Regions from separate parts of the Nostoc sp. JL23 genome, predicted to be linked through region 2. Evidence: riboswitches for the same ligand, from Rfam matches in the RefSeq annotation. Region 2 holds a riboswitch; the other holds the start of a gene.
The links. A riboswitch is a leader RNA that binds a small molecule or an ion and turns the genes downstream of it on or off. The one in region 2 is predicted to bind cobalamin.
Positions count from the first base shown of each region.

Region 1: linked by a shared signal. The riboswitch ahead of HWQ42_RS33315 (DUF1636 family protein) and the one ahead of HWQ42_RS02820 (hypothetical protein) in region 2 are both predicted to bind cobalamin.

Region 1 is NZ_JABXKN010000153.1:112,705-116,077, forward strand. Features, by position in the region: gene HWQ42_RS33310 (cobalt-precorrin-6A reductase) at 211-969, opposite strand; gene HWQ42_RS33315 (DUF1636 family protein) at 973-1,392, opposite strand; cobalamin riboswitch at 1,414-1,586, opposite strand; gene cobA (uroporphyrinogen-III C-methyltransferase) at 1,636-2,415, opposite strand; gene HWQ42_RS33325 (sirohydrochlorin chelatase) at 2,412-3,137, opposite strand.
Region 2 is NZ_JABXKN010000021.1:17,368-20,740, forward strand. Features, by position in the region: gene HWQ42_RS02815 (hydantoinase/oxoprolinase family protein) at 1-1,267, opposite strand, end outside; cobalamin riboswitch at 1,581-1,724, shown strand; gene HWQ42_RS02820 (hypothetical protein) at 1,698-2,006, shown strand; gene HWQ42_RS02825 (DUF1636 domain-containing protein) at 2,027-2,437, shown strand; gene HWQ42_RS02830 (hypothetical protein) at 2,600-3,064, shown strand; gene HWQ42_RS02835 (methyltransferase domain-containing protein) at 3,083-3,373, shown strand, end outside.

The sequences.
Region 1 (3,373 bases), on a different contig from region 2:
GATCGTTCCCGTGTATTATACGGAAATTAGGAAAGATCGTATTATCAATCTTGCCTATAGCGGTTCTCAATTGCGTGAAATACAGACCTAACCCCCAGCCCCTTTCCTGCTAGCGTTGGGGAGAAGCATCAAAGCCTCTCTCCTAAAAGGAGAGAGGTTTGGAGAGAGGTCAAAATGTATTGCTTCCATTCGAGAAGCGCTATATATTACTTAGCAGCGATGCCTACGGCGGGCTACGCCTACGCATAGCCATACCAAAACAGCATCAACATTGCTAACCTGCTCTCCTGGCGGTATGGCTGGACGATTTACCATCACAACTTTCACGCCTAGTTCTCGCGCGGCAATAATCTTGGGCTTTGTGGCATCGCCACCGCTATTTTTACTGACGATGGTATCAATATTATTCTCAATCAGAATTTGTCTCTCATTATTGAGGGTAAAAGGCCCGCGATCGCACAATACCATCCCCGGCGGTACTAAAGCATCATCGCCAGGAGGGTCAATCATCCGCATCAAAAACCAAATTTTCTCTAGGCGAGCAAAAGCGGCGAGTTCTTGCCTACCAACTGTCAAAAATACCCGCTGTGCCTGATTTTGCAGGGTTTTTGCTGCGGCTGCAACGCTGTCAACTTCAATCCAGCGATCGCCACTTTCTTTTTCCCAAGGCGGACGGATTAACATCAGACGGGGGACTCCAACTTCCGTTGCCGCATCTGCTGCATTGAAGGAAATTTGAGTCGCAAAAGGATGGGTTGCATCAATTAACAAGTCGATTTGCATGACTCGCAGATAGTTAGCCAATCCAGCCGCACCGCCGAAGCCTCCAACCCGCAAATCGCCCAGTGGTACTGACGGTTCGCGGGTGCGTCCAGCTAGAGAGGTGATTACTTCTAATCCTTGGATAGTCGTCACTTTGGCAGCTAGTTCTGCTGCATCACCCGTCCCACCCAAAATCAAAACGCGCATTATTTAGATAGATAACGGTGGAATTTTTGCCAGAATGCCCTTCTTCATTGCTTCTGGACGCTCTGACCAAGGCAGTAAACCATCTGCTTTAGCATAGTATTGGCTAGCACATTCCAGTACCGCAGAGGCACTGCCATCAACGGCTAAATCACCAAATAAATATGTTAATTTGCCTTTGGCACTAAAAGCGACTACACAAGAACGATTACAAGCACTCATGCATTCAACTTCCTGAATCGGGAATCGATCTCGTAACTCCCAATCTTGTGCCAGCTGCTGAAGTTGGTGTAAAAGTTTTTCACCACCACTTTCACCTAAGCGTTTTCCATTTTGCCAAACACTGGCACAGGTTTTGCAAACAAATAAAGTATGTTCAGCAACATCCAAAGAACTGGTTGGGGAAATATTTACAGTCGTAGTCATCTGTACCTCGCAGATATGTGAAACTAATAAATCTATCTCGGCGGGCATCCTGACTCACTCAATTTGAGATTTTCGATTTAGTTCCTGAATCTCAAATTGGTTCACAGTTGCGGGACAGCGCCGGATTTGCACCGAACTTTCCCCGTTACCTCTGGTAGCTGACTCCCACCAGAACCGAATAACCTTATCGATCATACACTAGGGTTATCGGAGAATACGAAACAACAAGCTTTTCGCCAACTATCAAACTGGGCGGCAGCCAGACAAAATACTGTGCATCTTCACTACTTGTCCAATAACTGCGATCGCAGGCGCACTAAATCCAGTTTCCTCTACTTGCTCGACAATTGTTTCCAATGTCCCTATCAATTCTTCTTGTTCTGGTCGCGTACCCCAGCGCACTAAAGCAATCGGCGTTTCTAAATTCAACCCAGCAGTACTTAATTCTTCCACAATATAAGGCAGATTGTGAATTCCCATATAAATTACAATGGTTTCGGAACCGTGAGCGATCGCACTCCAATTCACTTCCGGTCTATACTTACCCACCGCTTCATGACCAGTTACAAATGTCACTGATGAACTATAGAGCCGATGCGTCAAAGGAATACCTGAGTATGCTGCCGCTGCAATTCCCGAAGTGATACCTGGCACTACTTCCGTTGATATTCCAACTTTGACTAATTCTTCCATCTCTTCGCCACCGCGACCAAAAATAAACGGATCGCCACCCTTGAGCCGCACTACAATTGCATGATCTTGCGCTTTATCAATCAGCAATTGAGTTGTTTCTGACTGCAATAACGAATGTCTCCCCGCACGTTTACCAGCATTAATTTGCTCGGCTTGAGGATTAATCATTGCCAGAATTGCCGGACTCACCAAGGCATCATAGATGACTACATCTGCACATTCCAACAAACCTTTCGCCTTCAGGGTAATTAATCCTGGATCTCCTGGCCCCGCACCTACTAAATAAACCTTTCCCAAATACTTGTTCTCCTGTTTTTCTGTGCGGTTCATCTCTGTGTTAAATCCCAAATTAGCTCGGCTAATTCTGCACTTGCTCCCAGTGGCTCCGCCAATTGGAAATTCACCGCAGAAAATTGTAATTTTAGATCCTCTATTGAGGTGGCGATCGCATCGGTTATTCCACCAGCAAATAAAAAGTATGGCAAGATTGCAATTTCCCGATAACCAGCAATTACTAACTCTTTCACCCGTGATTCTAAACTAGGAGGCCCAGCCCAATAAGCAGTTACGGCTCCTAAACTCGCCGCCATTGCTTCCACAGTTTTTTGCGAACCTGGGCGACGGCTACCATGAGCTAAGAGAATCCATACTTCTGCTTTGATAGCAGCTATTTGCTTTGCTAACAATTTCTCTAAATTAGGATGAGAACCTAAATATGGTTGCAACTCAACGATTGTATCTTGACCAGTAGCCTGTTGTGCGAGTGCTACTTCGGCGGGAATGTCTGTCATCACATGCACTCCTGGCAGCAAAAATAGCGGCACAATTTTGAGGCGATTCTCATTTTGAGAATGTGGGCAATCGCCAAAAGCGTTTTTAGCAAATTGTTGAATCTGCTCGTGTAAAGGTTGAGGACTCATTTCTAAAGCAGCGATGCCAACCAAATGTTCGCTTGACAATTTCTGACATATCAGACTAGCTAGTTGCTGCATAGCAATTTCTGGGCGGCGATCGCGACTTCCATGAGATAATAGCAGATAGGCAGATGACATCGGCAAAGCTTGAACTATCAGTTACTATATCTTACTTAAGATTAAGCCGGGGTTCATAAGTAATCTGGTAATTATTGAAACTATTATCAATTACTAAACAGAAGTATTCTTAATCACTTTTACAGCGCATTTGAAGTTGTAAAGGACACAACTAATCGTTCCAAAACTAGGTATAAAGCTTGTTTTTCTTCTGTTAGCGCAGCCGATTCTGACTCCTGAATTCTGCTGTATATTCT
Region 2 (3,373 bases):
GAATGTCTTGGGTTAATTGTGTAAATTTTTGAATAACAATATCTTTATCTAAAGGTAAATTGCCATCAATGCCAAACACTGAGGGAAAATATTGTGGATGAATTTTACCTAACATCACATTGGCATCAGTAACCGCTAATGGCCCGCCACGTCGATAACAAGCAGGCCCAGGATTTGAACCAGCAGATTTAGGGCCGACACGATAACTAGAACCATCAAAAAAGAGAACTGAACCACCACCCGCAGCAATGGTATTAATTGCTAATACAGGAACTCGCATCCGCGCCCCAGCTATTTCTGAATCTAGTTGTCGTTCATACTCTCCTTTAAAGTGGGCAACATCTGTACTTGTCCCTCCCATATCAAAGGTAATAACTAACTCAAAACCTGCTCTTTTACTAGTCTGAACTGCGCCAACAATACCGCCAGCCGGGCCGCTTAAAATACTATCTTTGCCTTGAAATTGTTCGGCTGCGACTAAACCGCCATCAGATTTCATAAACATTAATTTGACTCCGGGTAACTGACTTGCTACTTGGTTAACATAGCGGCGCAGAATCGGAGTTAAATAAGCATCGACTACTGTTGTATCTCCTCGGCTAACTAACTTCATTAAAGGACTAACTTGATGGGATACGGATATTTGGGTAAAGGCGATTTCTTGGGCAAGCTGGGCTATTTGTTGTTCGTGTTTAGGATAGCGATCGCTGTGCATAAAAACAATAGCGCAACTCCGAATTCCTGTATGGTAAACTGCTTGCAAGTCACTTTTAACTTGTTCAATATTTATGGATACTAATTCATTTCCGTTAGCATCATAGCGTTCATCTATCTCAATCACCTGCTCATAAAGCATCGTTGGTAAGATTATCTGGCGGGCAAAGATGTTAGGACGGTTTTGGTAGCCAATTCGTAGCGCATCTTTAAATCCTTTGGTGATGAGAAGAACAACGCGATCGCCTTTCCTTTCTAACAGCGCATTTGTTGCTACTGTTGTCCCAATTTTTACAACTTCTATCGCTTCATTAGGAATGGCTTCGTTGCTAGCAATACCCATAATATCTCGAATACCTTGGATAGCCGCATCTTGATATAGTTCGGGATTTTCTGAAAGTAGTTTGTAGACTATAATCCATTGCTGATTAGGCAGAGTCACAATTAAAAAACGTTCAGGATGTTTTGAAAGTCTATCGATAATTGCTTGATTATTAGTAACAGCAACAATATCTGTGAATGTACCACCACGGTCAGCAAAAAACTTTAACATTACTCTGTTTACTCGACACTATAGAGGTAGCATAACAATAGAATTTGGAGTGTTTATACTTCCTCAATTTTAAGTTTTGATTTTTCAGCTAGTGAGGCGAGTTAGCGTAGGCGTAGCCCGCACTTCTCTACGAGACGCTGCGCGTAGCCTTGCTTCCACGTTCGCGCAGCTGCCGTAGGCAAGTGGTACGACAAAGCTCAGTCACCATCGTAGACATCGCTACATCGAACCCAGGCATCGCGTCTGATAAATTGTAGCTATTGGAACCAGTAAGTTTTAAGTATTCTTAAATTCATTCATAATCATGCTATTATAAAACCAATATCAAATCGGTTCTGGTGGGGATCAGCCATCAGACGCAAGGGGGAAAGTTCGGTGTAAATCCGTCGCTGTCCCGCAGCTGTAATGAAGCTTATGCCTCAAAGTCAGAATGCCCGCCGAAAGTAACAGACAAACTTACATCCATCTGCGAGGTACAGGTGAACATTGCCATAAATATTTCAAAGATACATCAGTTTCACGCTCTCATAGTGCCAGAGATACGCCACGGACTACTCATGGCTATGAAATTATAGGCAGTTTATTGATAGTTACAATTGTGCTTTGGTGTCACTGTCATTTACGCTATTTTTTCCCTAGCGTGAAAGCTTTTTTAACATCATTTGTGCCAAATTTACTCAATAGCTATGTTGCAGTTGCACGACTGCGACAACATGTCATATCTGCGATTTGGACTTAATCCTACACACTTCAAAATTAATGCTCGACAAACAACATAGTTTATTTGTTTGCACGACCTGCGCCAGCGTCTGGCAAGATGGTAAACGAGTTGGTGAAAGTAAAGGTGAGCAACTACTACTACACCTTCATGAACTTGCACAAGATTGGGAATTGCGAAATAAATTCCTCATTCAGGGAGTTGAATGCATGAGTGCTTGTAACCATTCTTGTGTTATTGCCTTTACAGCAGAAGGTAAATCAACCTATCTCTTTGGTGATTTACCAGTCGACACTAGTGCATCTGATGTTTTGCAATGTGCTAGTCAATATTATGCTAAACCCGATGGTTTATTGCCTTGGTCAGAACGACCGGAAATTTTGAGAAAGGGGATTTTGGCAAAGATTCCACCACTAAATAAGTGGGCAAAATTAAATATAAGTTGTTGTTAATTGATAATTGGGTAAAATTTTTCAGTTTCTAATCTCTAGTACCTAAATCATTAATCTTAAAAGGAATAGAAAGTAATGCAGATTAAAACAGCAAGGTTAGGCGATCCCTGCATTGGTGAAAACCGGGAAGTGAAGAAACAAAAGCCTTATGGGAGGAAGTGAATGCGACCCTCCAATAGTGTCTGGCAAGGAAATTTTGGCTACTGGCAAAACAGCTTTATTCATAATAATCTGCTGGTAATCGGCTACACAGGATGGCAGGGATTTCAGTCATTTGGGCGGGGAGTTGTCATTTGTGATGTGGATACTAAAGTTACTCACCCTACAAATACAAGTCTTGATACAGTTCCCTTCACCCTGCAATTTCTACCCTCCGATCTGATTAGGTTCTACTTGCGCTCGTTTCAGGATTGCGGAGCTATATCGCAATCAATCTGCTCATCCATGATTTCATCAATTTTCCCAGCAGTGGTAACATACAATCCCCATCAAGATATTCTTCTAGTGCTAAAGGCTGAACCTCAGATTGAGGTTAATTTTTTACACCAACTAAAAATTACTCCAGCCGATTGCTACGAACAAGTTTGTAAGCGATGGTCAGAATTTAAACCAAGCTTAATGCCCTAAAACTTACTTTATTCCTCAATGCTCAAGCCAAAATCAAGCAAGATTCCGAAACCAACTCGCTACCAAAATGCAGCGATAGATTATTACATTGGACTCACAAATTCCGACTATCTCCATTACGGGTATTGGGAACCACTACCTACTCATGGTGAAGAATTAACTCTAACTCGTCTGCGTGTGGCGCAAGTTGCATATACAGCCAAACTTTTGAGTTTTATCCCAGAGGGGACAAAAACTGTGCTTGATGTAGGCTGTGGGATTGGAGGTAACGCAGCATATTTGTGCGAGCGCGGTTTCACTGTTGAGGGA